DNA from 3 places in the Kitasatospora sp. NPDC058243 genome. Region 1 is predicted to be linked to each of the others. Evidence: riboswitches for the same ligand, from Rfam matches in the RefSeq annotation. Region 1 holds a riboswitch; each other region holds the start of a gene.
What was found. Region 1 has a riboswitch for cobalamin ahead of ACFVX9_RS09805 (prenyltransferase/squalene oxidase repeat-containing protein). Riboswitches for the same ligand answer to the same signal wherever they lie in the genome.

Region 1 (5,991 bases):
GCGCCGCCACGCCACCGGCGGGGGCGACGGGTGCGCCACCGCCACCGGCCGGAGCGTCGATGCCACCGGCCGACCAGGTGGCCGAACCGTCGCCGGTCGAGGGAGCGGCGGTGTCCGAGGGCCCAGTCGTGGCGGGAGAGCCCGTCGGGCTCGGCGTGTTCGTGGGCGTGTTCGTGGATGTGTTCGTGGGCGTGCCGGTCGGGGTATCGGTCGGCGTGCCCGTGGGAGTACCAGTGGGCGTGCCCGTCGGCGTGCCCGTCGGCGTACCCGTCGGGGTCGCCGTCCCGGTGGAAGTCGGAGTCGGCGTCGGCGTCGACGTTCCCCCGAGGTCCCGGAACAGCGTGCCGAACGAGATCCCGGTGGCACCGCCGAGCACCTGCGTGGACGCGCGGACGTCCGATCCCGGTTGCCCGGCAGAGGCGACGTTGAACCCGCCGTCGCCGTTCTGCTGACCCGCCAGGAAGTCGCGCGCCTTGGCGATCCGGGCGCCGTACGAGGCCTGGCGCAGCGTCATGCCCTGGATGGCGAGCGCGGCCGAGTTGGTCGAGTCGCCGGCCGCTCCCGGGAAGCCGCCGTCGGGCAGCTGCCGCGCGGCGAGCCAGCCGAGGCCCTGGTCGACGGCCCGCGCGGCCTCGTCCCCCGGCACGAGGGCGAGGGCCATGACGGCCATCGCCGTGCTGTCCACGTCGGAGTCACCGGTGGCGGGGATCAGGCTCGGCCAGGAGCCGTCCTGGTGCTGGAGGCCCTTCAGGTAGGCGATCGCGGGAGCGGCGTTCGTCGAGTCCCCGGCCCGGAGCTGGGCCATGATGCCGAGCGCCTGGGAGAACACCGAGGTGGCGTAGGTGTAGTTGCCGGGCGCCGCGCAGCCGGTGCTCTGGTCGGCCTTGGTGCACACGAGGGCGGCCAGGGCGGCGATCAGGTCGTGGCCGCCGAAGGCGCGCGGGTTGCGGCCGACCGCCTCGGCGAGCAGCGCCTCCTTTCCGATCGAGCCGCCGCCTGCGTACTCGGTGCCGATGCCGGTCCAGTCGTTGACGGTGCGCTCACCGGCGTCCTTGCCCGGCTGGTCCAGGAAGTCGACGATCCTGCGCAGCGCGGCGTCGTCGGTGCCGGTGGCCGCGAGGGCGTAGGCGCCGTCGATGGTGAGACCGAAGTCGGCGAAGGCCGGGAAGCCCTCGTAGTAGCGGCCGTTGATCAGGCGGGACGGGTCGGTGAGGTAGGCGCTGCCCTTGGCGGCGTCGGGGGTTCTTCCGGCGGGCTTCGTGGTGGCGGGCGTCGTCGGCGGGGTGGTGGCGTCCGGGTTGTGCCGGACGCTGGTGAGGTCGGTGCCGGTCAGGGCCAGGATCGCCTGCTCGGTGGCGGCCGGGTCCGGGTCGGTGGTCGACGCGTCGGGGCCGAAGCCGCCGTCCGCGCCCTGCCGGGCGGCGAGCCAGGCCGTGGCGGCGGCCCGGCGGGTGTCCTGTCCGGTGGCCTTGAACGCCTGGGCCGCGCTCGCGGTGCTGATGGTGTCGCCGGGGGCGCCGAGGTACGGGAGCAGGGATCCGTCGGCCTGCTGTCCGGCCGCGAGCTGGTCCGAAGCCTTCTTCGCCGCCGTCTCGTACCCGGCGGCCGTGCGAAGGGCGAGCACCGCGAGGCCGGTGGTGAGCGGGTCGGACTCGCAGTGCTCGCCGGCGACGATCATCGATCCGGCCACCCCGCCGTCGGCGCACTGGAGCGCCGTGAAGCGGGCGAGCGCCGGGGCGGGTGGCGTGACACCGGCGCGTTGGAGGGCGATGACGCCGAGGGACTGGACCCAGGGCGAGGCCGCGCCGAGGAAGTCCCCGGCGGCGGTGCACCTGCCGTTCTCCCCCGCCGCCGTGCAGACGTGGCCGGTGAGCGCGGCGATCAGGTCCCGGCCGCCGAAGGCCCGGGGATCGCTGCCGGCGCTCTCGGCGACGAGGGCCAGCAGTGCGGCGGCCCTCGCATCGGGCTGGCCGGCCGGTCCGTCGGGGTACAGGAAGGCGTCGGTGTGGGCGGCGAGGAAGGCGGTCGTCCTGCGCAGCGCCGGGTCCTGCGTGCCGGCGGCGGCGAGGGCGATGGCGGTGAGGGCGGTCCGGGGGTAGTCCGGCCCCTCGACGGCCCAGTTCTCCATGTGGTCGCCGCCGACGAGTTGGCGGGCCAGCCAGGCCACGGCGGCCGCCGGGTCACCGGTGGCGGACGGCCCGGTCGAGGTCGGCCCGGTCGGAGTCGGGGTCGGTGTCGGAGTCGGGGTCGGGGTCGGGGTCGGGGTCGGGGTCGCCGAGGGTGACAGCGAGGCGGATGGCGAGGCGGACGGCGAAGCCGACGAACCACCGCTCTTCGCTCTCACGGAGTCCGGGGTGAAGCCCGGTGCCCCGCTGGTGCCGCCGATGTCGGTGCCGCCGTACACCCAGGCCTCGACCTCGCCGGGCTTGGGCTTCTGCGTCCCGGCGCCGAACCGGCTGTAGGACCAGGCCTGTTGGCCGGGTTCGGCGATCCAGTACGACCAGTACGCGGTGGCCTGCGGGGTGTTGACGCAGGGTTCCTCGGCCGGCGTCGGGTACTGGGTGCCGCTGTTGAAGGTCCCGGTTCCGAGGCGGCAGATGAAGGCGGGTCCGTCGTGCTCGGTTCCGGCGGTGGTGAAGCCGGCGGCGTGCAGCAGGTTCATCCCGGTCGTGGGGTGGGCGTCGCAGCCCCGGACGACGCCGCCGCCCCAGTGGGTGAAGTCGACGGCGACGATCGCGCCCGTCGTCGCCGTGCACTGCTCGATCGGGTCGGCGGCCGCGGTGCCGGGGCGCCCGAACAGGACGCTTCCGCAGGCGGCGACCGCGACAGCACCGGCGACCACCACGGAGGCGAGGTCCCGGTTCCTGTGACGTGTGCGACTGCTGCTGACCCTCACGACGACTCCCTGGTCGGTCGACGCGGGACGCAACGGCGCAGCCGACGGTCTCCTGGGCAGGGACCGTCCGGACCGCGTCGTAGTCCGCGACGACGCAAGTGCTCTGTGAACAGGCCCCCGGTCCAGGCATTCCGGCTCACCCACCACAGGTGGGTCCACGGTTGCGGGTCAGCGCCGGAGTTGGACCGGCTTCCCCTGAATGCCGAGGGCAAAAAATCGGTTCATCAGACCACGCCGGTAGAACAGGAGTCAACGGGTCGTCATGTCGATCACACCACCTCGTGCGCCGGTGCGCCGTGCGGTAGCGTCCGCGGTGGCCGAGCGGGGGAACCCGGTGCGAATCCGGGGCTGACGCGCAGCGGTGTGGGGTGGCCATCGTGCCGCCCTGAGCCCGAATGCCCGCCCGGCCGCGCACCATGGCGAAAGCCGGCCCACGCGATCCGGGCGGCGACCGCTCCGGCAGTCGCGCGCCCTTGAACGGACGCCGGAACTCCGGGGCAGGGTCGGCGCCCGCCACCCCAAGGAGCCTGTCCCGTGTCCCTCCTCGCCCCCTCGCGAACCACCCCCTCGCAGACCACCTCCTCGCGGACCGCCCCCTCCCGCGCCGCCTCCGTCGCCCTGACGGCCGGCGCACTCCTGCTCTCCGCCGTCCCCGCCCACGCGACGGCCAGCCCCACCCAGATAGCCACCTCGAAGAGCACCGGCGTCACCTACCTGAAGTCGCTCCAGGCCGCCGACGGCAGCTACGTCACCGGCGGCGGGCTCTCCAACGAGTGGGCGTTCAGCGCACTCGCGGCCGCCGGCACGGCCGCCGCCGACGTCACCCCCGGCGGCGACCCCACCAAGAACGCCCGCCTGGTGTACCGCGGCCAACTCGCCGCCCCCGGCTGGCCGAGCGCCTCACCGGTCGTCACGGACTACGAGCGCGGCATCCTCAACGCCTACGCCGCCGGCATCGACCCCGCCCGGGTCGGCCCGGGCCGCAACCTCGTCGCCGACCTCGCCACCTACTGGCAGACCGCCGAACTCGGCTACTACGGCCCGTCCGCCAACTTCAACGGCACCGTCTTCGGCCTCCTCGCCCTCGCGGGCGCCAAGACCCAGGCCGGCAACCCCCGCGTCCCGCAGCCGCTGCTCGACGCCTCCGTCACGGCGGTGCGCGCCAACCAGCACAACGACGGCGGCTGGAACTTCAGCAAGGCCGCAGGCGACCCGAACGCCCTCGCCCAAGGCAGCGACATCGACATGACCGGCGCCGCCATGGCCTCGCTCTGCACCGGGGGCGTCCCCGCCACCGACCCGGCGATCGTCGCCGCCAAGAACTTCCTCAAGGGCAAGCTCACCGCCTCCGGCGCCTTCAACGCCATGTTCGGCGTCAACACCGACTCCAACGGCTGGGCCGTCTCCGGCCTCAACGCCTGCGGCATCAACCCCCAGGGCGCCGACTTCACCAGCGGCACCGGCAAGAGCCCCGTCGACTTCCTGATCGCCCAGCAGTTCAAGCCCGGCGGCGGCTTCAAGTACCTGCCCACCGACACCACCCCCTCCCCCTACGCCTCCGTCGACGGCCTGCGCGCCGTCGCCGGCGCCGGCTTCACCGCCACCCCGCCGGCCCCGACCACCGCCGGCGAGCCGGCCTGGGCCGCCGCCACCACCTTCGTCCCCGGCACCGCCGCCAAGCTCGCGCTGGTCATCGACGACGGCACCAACCCCCTCAAGGTCTGCGCCGTCACCCTCACCCCGACCGGCACCACCGCAACCCTCGGCGACGTCCTCGACGCCGCCGCATCCGCGACCCCCGCCGGCTGCGTCACCGCCGTCACCCCGTCCTCCGGCACCGGCGCCGTCACCGCGATCAACGGCACCGCCAACAGCGGCTCCTCCACCTGGAAGATCACCCTGGACGGCACCACCGCCACCACCGCCACCCGGGCCACCACCGTCCACCTCGGCGACACCGTCTCGCTCCGCTACGGCAACTGATCCGAAGACCCTGGACGCCGGGTAGCAGCGGGGACGGCGCGACGATGTTCCACGACGTGCCCGGCCTGCCCCACTGCTGAACCACCCGGTGCCCCACAGCGGCCCCGCGCACCGACTCCGGTGCGCGGGGCCGCTCGCACGTCCCGGCGCCCCTGCCGGTCAGGGCAATTCGCCTCAAGTCCCCCACCTCTTAGCCGAGTTCACGATCACGCAACAGCCAAACCGCCGTCCTGGAAACGTCCGGACGAGTGATCATCCAGCCCGCCCGTTCGGACCGTTGAGATCGAGCGGGGCCCGTCAGCCGGCGGTCTTCCGGTCGGGTCAGTGGCTTGTCGGAGCCGTCGCCTAAAGTGCAGCTTCTGACGACGGGCGGCCGGAGAGGGGTCGGGTAATGACCGAGGCATGGGACCGACTGCGGGCGATCATGGGCGAGCCGGTGTACACCCCGGCGCGGGTGCCGTGGGAGCTGGCACCGGCCGAGCTCGGGGTCCAACTGCCGTCGGAATAACGGGCGTTCGTCGATCTGTACGGTGCGGTGAACCTGAACGGCGAGTGGGGTGTGCGGTCGCCGACGGAGCGCTCCCACGGAGCCGGTTCGCCGGGCGGCCTGGCGGGGTGGCGTTTCGAGAGCGACACCGAGTTCCGGGGGCAGGTCGAGGGCGAGGACGAGTTCTGGGACCAGGAGCGCACCCCTGTGTTCCCGGACCCGGGCGGGCTGCTGCCCTGGGGCATGAACAGCAACCACAACTACTGCTGCTGGCTGACCGACGGCCCGGACCCGGAGCAGTGGCCGGTGGCCGTCTTCTGCGACTTCGGTGGCGTCGACGACGGTGCGCTCGACCGTTTCGACGGCGGCTTCGCGGAGTTCGTGGCGACCGTACTCACCGGCGGCTACGCCCATGAGGACGAGTTGCTGGTGCGCCCGGACCCGGAGGAGTGGGGACCTCAACCGGCCCGGCCACTCTGGACACCCGCCTACGACTGGACCGGCAAGGACTGGGGCGCGGAGTGGGGCATCACCTGGTACCGGCCCACCGGGTCGACGGAAATGCCCTGGACCAGGTAGCGGTGATCCGCCGACCTGGCATTCGCCCCTTCGCTCGCCCGGCGGC
Region 2 (5,991 bases), on a different contig from region 1:
GCGGGCCGCCCGCGCCACGCCCGGATCCGGATGCACGCTCGAGACCGCCGACAGCACCGAGGCCGCCCGCGGGTGCCCCGACTGCCGGGCCCGGGCGAACAGCCGCACCGGATCGCCCGCCGCGGCGCCCTCGACGTGGCCCACCAGCAGCTCCGTCTCGCCGTGGTCCAGCACCGCCGCCGCCGTGTCCACCCACAGCCAGGCCGCGTCCTCCGCCCCCAGCACGTCCGCCGGCGAAACCCCCTCGTCCGAGCGCTCCGCCAGCCACAGCAGCGCGTACGGGCGCAGCACCGGCTCGTCCACCGACCCCCGCACCGCCTGCTCCGCCGGGCCGCCGGCCACCCGCAGCGCCTCGAAGGCCAGCCCGCGCACCAGCGCGTCGTCCCCCTGCGCCGCGTCCAGCAGCTCCGCCACCGCCCGATCGGCCGGACGGGCCGCCACCCAGGCGCGGAACTCGGCCCGCGCCGGGCCCGGCGAATAGTCCGCGCAGGCGTTCAGCAGCTCGAAGGCACTCTGCTCGATGTGCCCGGCCGCGGTCTGCGCGACCGTGCAGATCTCCTCCAGCTTCGCCCGCACCGCCCAGTGGCCCAGCGGCGACAGCTCGGCGGCCTCGTCCCTGCGGACCACGGCCCCGACGGCCGCCAGGCCGTCCAGCATCCAGTCCAGGACCGCGGCCACGTCCGCCGGCGACGGCGGGGTGTCGATCTGCGGCTCCCGGCACGTGCCGCGGACCGCCGACACCGCCGAGGCGGCGTGCGGCACGGGCGACAGGCCCGAACCGTCCGTGCCACCCACCCGGCGCTCGTCCAGACCCCGGCGCAGCAGCTCCAGCAGTTCGCCGTCCGACACCGGACCGGCCACCAGGTGCAGGAACGACAGCAACTGCGGCGCCTGGTCCACCGCCTGGCCGGCCAGCACCGCGAACACGCCCCGCAGAGCGGCCGGCGGCACCGGGGCCAGCAGCGTCCAGGCGTCGAACAGCGCCGACCAGCCGCGGACCACCGCCTCGTCGTCATGCTCCCAGGCGTGCAGGCGCCAGCCCGGGACCGCACCGCCGTCCCTGGCCTCCACCAGGCCGACCAGCAGTGCCTGCCCCCACGCCTTGGCGGCGGCGCCGACCGTCATGGCCAGCGCCCGACCCGCCGCACGGGCGTCGTCGGGCAGCAGCTCGCCCCGCTTGTCGACCTCTTCCAGGTCCCCCGCCCAGCGGGCGATCCGGACGGCGTCCACCAGCATCCGGCGGGCCAGCGGCGCCAGCTCGGCCGGCGCGGGAAAGCCCTCCGGTACGGGAACCCTCCCCCGACCGGGCGCCGCAGCGGGCCCTCGTCGGCGGGGTACCCCGGCCCCGCCCGGCTTGCCGGCGGCGGGCCGGTGGGCCGTACCGGGGAGACGGGTCACCGTCGCACCAGTACCGATCGTCGGAGGGAGCGGGGCATCACGGTCGCGCGGATTCCGAGACGTCACGTCGAGCAGTCTTCCCCTTGTACCGGCCTTCTGTCACATCCGGTTGGCTGTACGGACGGGCGGCCGTCGACGGCGCCTCCCCAAGATCGGGCAACAATCGGGCAACAGAGGCAAACCGCCTGGCCGGAAACAGGTGGCGGGGGCATGCCATCCCGGCTCAACCCTTGCGGCGGCGGTCGCGCTACCCGCCCGACCGGTCACACTCCGTGGCTGACGGGTGAGGTCCGGGTTTCGTACAGAGGCCCTGTCGGTGTGACTTCTCGTGCGGGGGGGGGCTGGGTTCAGAGAAGGGGGGTGAGCCAGCGGCGGAGGAGTTCGGTGTAGTGGGTGGGGGCGGAGTTCCAGAGGGTGGCGTGGTCGGCGCCCGGGAAAGGCCGGAGGCTGACCACGCCGGGGCGGGCGGCGGCGAGGCGCTCGGCGGCGCGGAAGGGGGCGACCTGATCGTCGGGGCTGTGCAGGAGGAGGGTGGGGACGCGCAGGTCGGCGCCCTCGGCGATGCGGCTGAAGTCGGCGAGGTCGACGCCGGTGCGGCCCTCGGCCGCGAGGGCGCCGAGCTCGGCGGCGGCGCCGGTGTAGCCGGCCCGGGCGGCGCCGCGGCGGGCGGTGGCGGGCAGGTCGAGGACCGGCGAGTCCAGGACGAGGCCGCTGATGGCATGGGCCCAGGCGGAGCGGGAGGCCGTCTGGAGGGCCATGGTGGCGCCGAGGGACCAGCCGTACAGGATGACCCGGCCGGCGCCGCTGTCGAGGGCGAGCCGGACCGCCGACTCGACGTCGCGCCACTCGGTCTCGCCGAAGTGGCCGAGCCCGTCCGGCGAGGCGGGGGCGCCCTGGTCGCCCCGGTAGGTGACGGCGAGGGCGGGCAGGGCGAGGCGGTCGAGGACGGGGAGGATCGGGAGGGTCTGCTGCCGGTCGGCGCCGGGGCCGTGGACGAGGATCACCCAGGTGCCGCGTTTGCCGTCGAGGCGCCAGGCGGGGAGGGCGCCGAGTTCGCCGTCGGCGGCGGTGTCGGTGAAGGGGAGGCCGAGCGCCTCCGTGGGGTCGCCGAGGTGGACGCGGGGGGTGAAGCGGACCTCGGTGCCGGGGGTGAGGGTGCCCCGGTCGGCGCGGACGAGGCGACGGGTGACACCGTTCTCGTCGCTGTGCAGGACGTCCTCGACGACGGCGTGGCCGTGGTCGTCCCACTCCACGGCCCATCGGCCGGGGCGCAGGCTCTCGGGGCGGCGGTTGAAGGTGATCCGGCCCGCGGCGAGGCTCCGCACCAGGACGGGGCCCGACTCCCGGACGGCGCTCGCCGGGTGGACCAGCCGTTCGGAGGCCCGACGGCCGATCACCAGGACGGCGGCCCCGGCGCCGACGACGGCGGCCGCCACGACGGCCGCGGTTCCCCAACGCATATCGCTCCCCGCTCTGCTGGTCTTGGCTGGTCTTGGACCGGACGGTGTCCGGGCGGTGTCCGGGCGCTGCTCGGACGGTGTTCGGGCACCAGTTCACCGGGGGGCCGCGCGGGCGGCCACCGGGCTGGGCCGTCCGGGGTACGGCGGGGCGTCGGGCGGGGCGGGCGTCAGGCGGGCCTCGGGCGGGCGAGAACGGCACCGGCGACAGGGCTCCGAGGTGTGACCAACCCCTCCGTGACCTCGGTTGACTCCCGGTTCGGCCGCGTGATGGGATCCTGGGGCCAAACGGAGGCATGCAGAGGAAGCCGGTGCGAGTCCGGCGCGGTCCCGCCACTGTCACCGGGGAGCACGCTCGGAACATTGCCACGGCGGACCGTCAGAAGCCGCTGGAAGGCCCGGGGGTGCGTCCGACCCGGAAGCCAGGAGACTCTCGCCCCCGGTACGTCGATCCAGGGCGCGGACCCTGAGTGAGGACACGCACGCGATGCAGGCTGCCCCGACCCGCCGGACCCCACGCGGCCTTCCGCCGAACCCGCCGTGCGCCCGCTGACCCGCGCCGCCGCGTTCGCGCTCGGCGCCGCCGCGGGCTTCGCCGCGGACGCCCGCTTCGCCGACCCCCGGCGCGGCCACCCGGTGGCCGTCTTCGGCGGCGCGGCGACCCGGCTGGAGCGGCGGGTGTGGCAGGACGACCGGGTGGCCGGCGCCGGGTACACGGCGCTGTGCGTGGGCGCGGTCGCGGCCGGCGCGGTGGCCCTGGACCGTACGGTGGGCCGGCGTCCGCTGGGCCGGGCCGCGCTGGCGGCCGCCGCGACCTGGACGGTGCTGGGCGGCACCTCGCTGACCCGGGAGGCGCGCACCATCGGCCGGTCGCTGGCCACGGGCGACCTGACGGCCGCGCGGGAACGGCTGCCGCACCTGTGCGGGCGGGATCCGAGCGCGCTGGACGGGCCGCAGATCGCCCGCGCGGTGGTCGAGTCGGTCGCCGAGAACACGGCGGACGCCGTGGTGAACGCGCTGGTCTGGGGCACGCTGGCGGGCACGCCGGGGCTGCTGGCGTTCCGCGCGGTGAACACGCTGGACGCGATGGTCGGCCACCGCTCGCCGCGGTACGCCCGGTTCGGCTGGGCCTCGGCCCGGCTGGACGACGTGGCGGGCTGGCCGGGCGCCCGGCTGACGGCGCTGCTCACGGTGGCCGCCGCGCCGCAGCCGAAAACGGCCTGGCGGGTCTGGCGGCGGGACGGTTCGGCGCACCCGAGCCCGAACGCGGGCCAGGCGGAGGCGGCCTTCGCGGGCGCGGTGGGCGTCCGGCTGGGCGGGACCCTCCAGTACGGGGAGCGGGTGGAGCACCGGCCGGTGCTGGGCGCGGAGTTGCGCCCGGTGACGGTGGACGACATCGAGCGGGCCTGCGTGCTCTCCCGGCGGGTGGGCGCGCTGGCCCTGGGTACGACGGTCGCGGGGCACGTCGCGCTGCGCTTGCTGACGACACGGTGGAGGGGAAGGGCATGAGCAACGCACTGCTGGTCGCCGGGACGACCTCGGACGCGGGCAAGAGTGTGGTGACCGCGGGCATCTGCCGCTGGCTGGCCCGGCAGGGGGTGCGGGTCGCGCCGTTCAAGGCGCAGAACATGTCGCTGAACTCCTTCGTCACCGCCGACGGCGCCGAGATCGGCCGGGCGCAGGCGATGCAGGCGCAGGCGGCCCGGGTGGAGCCGGAGGCGGCGATGAACCCGGTGCTGCTGAAGCCGGGCGCGGACGGCCGCAGCCAGGTGGTGCTGCTGGGCCGGCCGGTCGCCGAGGTGGGCGCGCTGGACTACCGCGAGCGCAAGCCCGTCCTGCTGGAACGGTCGCTGGAGTGCCTGGCGGATCTGCGCCGCCGCTACGAGGTGGTGGTCTGCGAGGGCGCCGGTTCGCCCGCCGAGATCAACCTGCGGGACCGGGACATCGCCAACATGGGCCTGGCGACGGCCGCCGGGCTGCCGGTGGTGGTGGTCGGGGACATCGACCGCGGCGGCGTCTTCGCGGCGATGTACGGGACGCTGGCGCTGCTGTCGGCGCAGGACCAGCGGCACGTGGCGGGCTGGTTCGTCAACAAGTTCCGCGGCGACGCGCGGCTGCTGGCGCCCGGCCTGGAGATGCTGCACGGGCTGACCGGCCGTCCGGTGCTGGGCACCCTACCGATGCTGCCGGGCCTGTGGCTGGACGCCGAGGACTCGCTGGACCTGTCCACGGTGGTGGACCGGGTCGACGGCCGCGGCCCGCTCGGGGCGGACGTGCTGCGGGTGGCCGTGGTGCGCTTCCCCCGGCTGTCGAACTTCACCGACCTGGACGCCCTGGCGCAGGAGCCCGGCGTGCTGGTGCGCTGGGTGACCCGGCCGGAGGAACTGGCCGACGCCGACCTGGTGGTGCTGCCCGGCACCCGGGCCACCGTGGCCGACCTGGCCTGGCTGCGCGAACGCGGCCTGGAGCCGGCGCTGAAGGCGCGGGCGGCGGCCGGGCTGCCGGTCCTCGGGGTGTGCGGCGGATACCAGATGCTGGCGCGCGGGATCGAGGACGAGGTGGAGTCCGGGGCCGGCTCGGTCGAGGGCCTGGGCCTGCTGCCGACGCACGTGCGGTTCGGCGCCGAGAAGGTGCTGGCGCGCCCGGTCGGCACGGCGTACGGGCAGCGGGTCGAGGGGTACGAGATCCACCACGGGGTGGTGGCCGTGGAGGGGGGCGAGCCGTTCTTCTCCGATGACGACGGGCACGGCCTGGACGGCTGCCGGGTCGGCCCGGTGTGGGGCACGACCTGGCACGGCGCGCTGGAGAACGACGGCTTCCGTCGTGAACTCCTGCGCGAGGTCGCCGCGTTGGCGGGCCGGGCGTTCGTGCCGGCGCCGGACACCTCGTTCGCCGAGGCGCGCGAGGCCCGGCTGGACCGGCTGGGCGACCTGATCGAGGAGCACGCGGACACCGACGCGCTGTGGAAGCTGATCGAGGGCGGGGTGCCGGCGGCCGGATCGCTGCCGTTCCTGGCGCCCGGGGCACCTGGGGAGTATGCATGAGTGACGTCCGCTATCCGTTCACCGCGATCGTCGGCATGCCCGACCTGCGGCTCGGCCTGCTGCTCAACGCGGTCTCGCCGGCCGTGGGCGGC
Region 3 (5,991 bases), on a different contig from region 1:
TGATCGGCGGCATCGTCCTCGCCGTGATGCGCCTGTCCCCGAACCCCCTGCTCTCCGGCACCGCCTGGATGTACATCTGGGTCTTCCGCGGCACCCCGGTGCTGGTGCAGCTGGTGTTCTGGAACTTCCTCGGCCTGATCTGGGCCAAGCTGTCGATCGGCGTCCCGTGGGGGCCGGAGTTCTGGTCCGCGGACACCAACGTCCTGATCCCGACCTTCGTCGCCGCCCTGCTGGGCCTCGGCCTCAACGAGGCCGCCTACATGGCGGAGATCGTCCGCGGCGGCATCCAGTCGGTGGACGAGGGCCAGACCGAGGCCGCCCACGCGCTCGGCATGAGCCGGTTCCAGACCATGCGCCGGATCGTCCTGCCCCAGGCCATGCGGGTGATCATCCCGCCGACCGGCAACGAGACCATCTCGATGCTCAAGACCACCTCGCTGGTCAGCGTGATCTCCCTGGAGGAGATCTTCCGGGCCGGTCAGGTCATCTACTCCCGGAACTACCAGAACATCCCGCTGCTGATCGTGGTCAGCCTCTGGTACCTGTTCTTCACCTCGCTGCTGACCATCGGCCAGTACTACATCGAGCGCTACTACGCCCGCGGCTCCAACCGGACCCTCCCGCCCACCCCGGTGCAGCGGCTGCGGGGCCTGTTCGCCGGGAAGCCCGCCCCGAAGACCGGCGCCGACGTCGTCCCGGGGCTTGAGGGAGGTGGTCACGTATGACCGACCTGAGCAGGACCCCGGCCGCCGCCACCGGGCAGCCGATGGTGCGCGCCGAGAGCGTCCACAAGTCCTACGGCTCCGTGCACGTGCTCAAGGGCATCGACCTGGAGGTCAAGCAGGGCGAGGTGTTCTGCCTGATCGGCCCCTCCGGCTCCGGCAAGTCGACCTTCCTGCGGTGCATCAACCACCTGGAGAAGATCAACGGCGGACGCCTCTGGGTGGACGGCGAACTGGTCGGCTACCAGCAGAAGGGCGACAAGCTCTACGAGCTCAAGGACCGCGAGGTCGCCGTCAAGCGGCGCGACATCGGCATGGTCTTCCAGCGCTTCAACCTGTTCCCGCACATGACGGCCGTCGAGAACGTCATGGAGGCCCCGGTCCAGGTCAAGGGCGAGAGCAAGGCCGCCGCCCGGGAGCGGGCGATGGTCCTGCTGGAGCGGGTCGGCCTCGCCGACAAGGCGAAGAACTACCCCTCCCAGCTCTCCGGCGGCCAGCAGCAGCGCGTCGCGATCGCCCGCGCGCTGGCCATGAAGCCCAAGCTGATGCTGTTCGACGAGCCCACCTCGGCGCTCGACCCCGAACTGGTCGGCGACGTCCTCGACGTCATGCGCGGCCTCGCCGAGGAGGGCATGACCATGGTGGTCGTCACCCACGAGATGGGCTTCGCCCGCGAGGTCGGCGACGCGCTGGTGTTCATGGACGGCGGTGTGGTGGTCGAGTCCGGCAACCCCCGCGAGGTGCTCACCGACCCCCGGCACGAGCGCACCCGCGCCTTCCTCTCCAAGGTGCTGTAGAACCGTACCGACCGGCGCCCGGCAGGCTGCTCCTGCCGGGCGCCGACGTTTTCCCCACCCAGGTAATAGGCTGGACGCAATCAGCCCGTTACCGACCTTTTGGAAGGACCTCCGTGGAGCTCGCCTCGTACGCCGATCTCGCCGTTCGGCTGGTGAACACCGAGGAGCCCGAACGCGGCACCGACACGCTGACGTCCGTGGACGCGGTGCGCGGCCTGTTCTCCGACTCCTCGCGGGCCGCCGCACAGGCCGACGAGTCCGACCTGCCCCGGCTGCGGGCGGTGCGGACCAGGCTGCGCGGGGTCTTCGAGGCCGCCGCCGAGGGCGACGAGATCCGGGGCGTCGACCTGCTGAACAGCCTGCTGATGGAGTACCCGGTCAGCCCGCTGGTCTCCGGGCACGACTACCTGGACGACGCCGGCCGGCCGCGCTGGCACCTGCACCTGGCCGACAACTCGCCGACCGCCACCGCGCACTTCAGCGCGGTCGCCTGCATGGGCCTGGCCGTCCACCTGACCGAGCTGGGCGCCGACCGGCTCGGCATCTGCCAGGCCGCGCCCTGCCGCAACGCCTACCTGGACACCTCGACCAACCGCTCCCGCCGCTACTGCTCGGACCGCTGCGCGACCCGCGCCAACGTCGCCGCGTACCGGGCCCGCAAGCGCCAGGAGGCCGAGGCCGCGGCACTCGGCGCCGCCGGCTAGGTCCCCGGCAGGGCCCAGGGGGTCAGAGCTGCTCCGCCCAGACGCCCAGGCGGCGGGCCAGGCCCGGCACCCGGGCCAGCCGGGTGCTCAGCAGCAGCCGCTCCAGCCGCCGCCCCGGCGCCAGCCAGGCCGGGCGCGGGCGCAGCCTCAGCAGCACCCGGCCGAGCACCAGTTCGTCCGGGACCGGGCCGTAGCTGCGGCTGTCGCTGTCCACCGGCCGGTTGTCGGACAACAGCCACCAGCCCCTCGGACGCCGCTCGGCGGCCCGCTTCACCACCAGCAGGTCCTGCTGGAAGGGGTGCCGGAAGAGCACCACCGCGCCGGGCCGGATCGGCGCGCCGTAGCGCACCAGCAACTGGTCGCCCTCGCGCAGGGTCGGGACCATCGACGGGCCCGCCACGTCGACCAGCCCGAACGGCACCGCGCCGCCGCCCCGCCCCCGGGGTTCCGTGCCCGCCGGTTCCGTGCTCCGCGCCACGACTCCTCCTCCCGGACCGACCGGTCCCAGTCTGCCGTACGGACCGTCACCCCGTTCGATCCGTTCGATGTCCGGATTACCCCGGTTCCGGGTCCGCCTTTTGCCCTAGGCCCACCGCCCGATCGCGAAACCCCGGGGGCGGAAGGGTAATCTCGGGCGCGGGAAGACGATCTAAGGAAGGACTCCCATGTTCTCTCGTCTGTTTGCACCGCGCGCCACCGCCCACGCCCACTGTGACCTGCCCTGCGGCGTGTACGACCCGGCGCAGGCCCGGATCGAGGCCGAGTCGGTCAAGGGCACCCAGGAGAAGTACCAGGCCAACGAGGACCCGGCTTTCCGCACCCGCGCCCTGATCATCAAGGAGCAGCGTGCCGAGGCCGTCAAGCACCACATCTCGGTGCTGTGGAGCGACTACTTCAAGGCCCCGCACTTCGAGAAGTACCCGCAGCTGCACCAGCTGATCAACGACACCCTGAAGGCCGCCTCGGCCGCCAAGGCGTCCACCGACCCCGCCACCGGCCAGGCCCTGCTGGACCTGATCGCCGAGGTCGACAAGATCTTCTGGGAGACCAAGCAGGCCTGAGCCTGACGCGTCGCCACCCGACCGCCCCCGTCCGCGAGCCCGGACGGGGGCGGTCGTGCGTTCACGCCCCACCCGAGCCCGGTAAGGGTTGCCTAGCCTGAGTGGCTGTTATGCTGCCAGGGCGTCCGAGGGGGAAGTCCGGTGTGAATCCGGCGCTGACCCGCAACGGTGAGCACGGCCCCCTGGGCCGCGCCAGCCCGATCGCCCCCGGCCGCTGAACTCCCGACAACTCGCCGTGGACTGCGAGGGGATGGCGCCCGGGCCCGCGCCCGACCGGTGCCGCCCCCGCGCACCCGCGGCCCGAGGCAAGGCGCACCGTGAGCAGCACCGCAGCCGCGGGCAGTGGCGCAACGAGCCCGCCCGCCCGCCGAATACCCGCCCTCCCGCTCGCCGTCGGCCTGGCCGCCGCCCTGCTGCTCTCGCTGCTCTGCGGCGTGGCGCTGGGCGCCTCCGGGATCGGCCTGCCCCGCGTCCTGCGGCTGCTGGCCGCCGGGCTGACGGGCGGACGGCTGGAGGCGGACGAGGCCGCCGCCTACGCGATCGTCTGGGAGATCCGGCTGCCACGTGCCGTGCTGGCCGCCGTGGTCGGCGCCGGGCTGGCCGCCACCGGGGTCGCCGTCCAGGCCCTGGTGCGCAACGCGCTGGCCGACCCGTTCGTGCTCGGCATCTCCTCCGGCGCGGCCGTCGGCGCCAACGCGGTGCTGCTGCTCGGCGCCTTCGCCTCGCTCGGGGTGTGGGCGATCTCGGCCTCCGCGTTCGGCTCCGCGCTGGTCGCCATGGTGCTGGTCTACCTCGCGGCGCGGACGGCCTACGGGCTCACCCCGCTGCGGCTGGTGCTCACCGGCACCGCGCTCTCCTACGGCTTCTCCGCCGTCACCGCGCTGATGGTCTTCGCGGCCGCCCGCGGCGAGGCCGCCAGGGACGCCATGATGTGGCTGCTCGGCAGCCTCGGCGGCGCCACCTGGGGCTCGGTGCCGATCGCCGCCACCACCGTGCTGGCCGGCCTGGCGTACCTGGCCTGCGCCGCCGGCCGGCTGGACGCGCTCGCCATGGGCGACGAGACGGCCGCCTCGCTGGGCGTGGACCCGGACCGGCTGCGCCGCGAGCTGTTCGTGGTGACCGCCGCCGTCACCGGCACGGTGGTGGCCGTCAGCGGGGCGATCGGCTTCGTCGGGCTGATGGTGCCGCACCTGGCCCGGATGCTGGTCGGCGCCGGGCACCGCCGGGTGCTGCTGGTCGCGCCGCTCGCCGGGGCGCTGCTGCTGGTCTGGGTGGACATCGTCTCGCGCACCCTGCTGGCGCCCGCCGAACTGCCGGTCGGGGTGGTCACCGCGGTGCTCGGGGTGCCCTGTTTCCTGCTGCTGATGCGCCGTCGCGGCTATTCCTTCGGAGGCCGCTGATGGATCTCGCCCTGGACTCCGTCTCGGTCGAGCTGGCCGGTGCCCGGCTGGTCCACGACGTCGCCCTGGACGCCGCCGCCGGGCAGGTGGTCGGGCTGATCGGACCGAACGGCAGCGGCAAGTCGACGCTGCTGCGCTGCGTCTACCGGGCGTTGCGGCCGGCCGCCGGGGCCGTCCTGCTGGACGGCACGGACCTGCACGCGCTGACCGCGCGCGAGGCCGCCCGGCGGGTGGCCGCGCTCCCCCAGGAGCACTCCGCCGAGTTCGACTTCACGGTGGCCGAGGTGGTCGCCATGGGCCGGCTGCCGCACCGGCGCGGCCTGGGCGGCCCGGGCGCGGACGACCACGCCCGCTGCACCGAGGCGCTGCGCAAGGTCGGCGCCGAGCAGTTGGCCGGGCGGGGCTTCCTGAGCCTGTCCGGCGGCGAGAAGCAGCGGGTGCTGATCGCCCGCGCGCTGGTCCAGGAGCCCCGGCTGCTGGTGCTGGACGAGCCCACCAACCACCTGGACATCGCCCACCAGTTGGACGTGCTGGCGCTGGTCCGGGAGGCCGGCCCGACGGTGCTCACCGCGCTGCACGACCTCAACCTGGCGGCCGGCCACTGCGACCTGCTGTACGTGCTGCGGGCCGGCCGGATCGTCGCCTCGGGGCCGCCCGCCGAGGTGCTCCGACCCGCCCTGCTGGCCGAGGTGTTCGGCGTCCGGGCCACCCCCGTCCGGCACCCGGTGACCGGCGCCGTCCAACTGCTCTTCGACCGGATCTGACCCACCCCCCGAAGGAACCCCCGTGCGCACCAAGGCCGTTGCCATCACCGCCCTGCTCACCCTCGGGCTCACCGCCTGCGGCGCCGAGATCGCCCCGAGCGGCGACGCCACCGCCGCCTCCGCCCACTACCCGGTGACCGTGGAGAACTGCGGCACCAAGCTCACCTTCCCGCAGAAGCCCGCCCGGACGGTGACCAACGACGTCGGCATCACCGAGCTGATGCTCGCCCTCGGCCTGGCCGACCGGATGGCCGGCTACGTGATGCCCGACGACAAGGGCCGGGTCGACCAAGTCGCCTGGAAGGACGGCTACCAGCAGACCGCGTGGCTCTCCAAGAAGGAGATCACCAAGGAGATCGTGCTGGGCGCCAAGGCCGACCTGGTCTTCGCCGGCTGGCACTACGGCTTCGACGAGGGCCGCGGCTTCACCCCGCAGGCGCTGGGGGACCTCGGCATCGCCTCGTACGTGCTCAGCGAGTCCTGCCGCAGCGGCAAGGGCACCGAGCGCGGTGTGATGTCCCCGCTGGACGCGCTCTACACCGA

Region 2: another riboswitch for cobalamin. It lies ahead of ACFVX9_RS07530 (cobalamin biosynthesis protein); the one in region 1 lies ahead of ACFVX9_RS09805 (prenyltransferase/squalene oxidase repeat-containing protein).
Region 3: another riboswitch for cobalamin. It lies ahead of ACFVX9_RS06665 (FecCD family ABC transporter permease); the one in region 1 lies ahead of ACFVX9_RS09805 (prenyltransferase/squalene oxidase repeat-containing protein).

The regions. Positions count from the first base shown of each region.
Region 1 is NZ_JBHVWW010000010.1:34,798-40,788, reverse strand. It holds gene ACFVX9_RS09805 (prenyltransferase/squalene oxidase repeat-containing protein) at 1-2,896, opposite strand, end outside; cobalamin riboswitch at 3,000-3,143, opposite strand; cobalamin riboswitch at 3,221-3,297, shown strand; gene ACFVX9_RS09800 (hypothetical protein) at 3,515-4,879, shown strand; gene ACFVX9_RS09795 (hypothetical protein) at 5,415-5,945, shown strand.
Region 2 is NZ_JBHVWW010000007.1:72,251-78,241, forward strand. It holds gene ACFVX9_RS07520 (hypothetical protein) at 1-1,398, opposite strand, end outside; gene ACFVX9_RS07525 (alpha/beta hydrolase family protein) at 1,746-2,858, opposite strand; cobalamin riboswitch at 3,156-3,288, shown strand; gene ACFVX9_RS07530 (cobalamin biosynthesis protein) at 3,396-4,364, shown strand; gene ACFVX9_RS07535 (cobyric acid synthase) at 4,361-5,899, shown strand; gene ACFVX9_RS07540 (putative cobaltochelatase) at 5,896-5,991, shown strand, end outside.
Region 3 is NZ_JBHVWW010000006.1:72,962-78,952, reverse strand. It holds gene ACFVX9_RS06690 (amino acid ABC transporter permease) at 1-725, shown strand, start outside; gene ACFVX9_RS06685 (amino acid ABC transporter ATP-binding protein) at 767-1,519, shown strand; gene ACFVX9_RS06680 (CGNR zinc finger domain-containing protein) at 1,633-2,223, shown strand; gene sodX (nickel-type superoxide dismutase maturation protease) at 2,246-2,701, opposite strand; gene sodN (superoxide dismutase, Ni) at 2,889-3,284, shown strand; cobalamin riboswitch at 3,373-3,512, shown strand; gene ACFVX9_RS06665 (FecCD family ABC transporter permease) at 3,602-4,684, shown strand; gene ACFVX9_RS06660 (ABC transporter ATP-binding protein) at 4,684-5,448, shown strand; gene ACFVX9_RS06655 (ABC transporter substrate-binding protein) at 5,471-5,991, shown strand, end outside.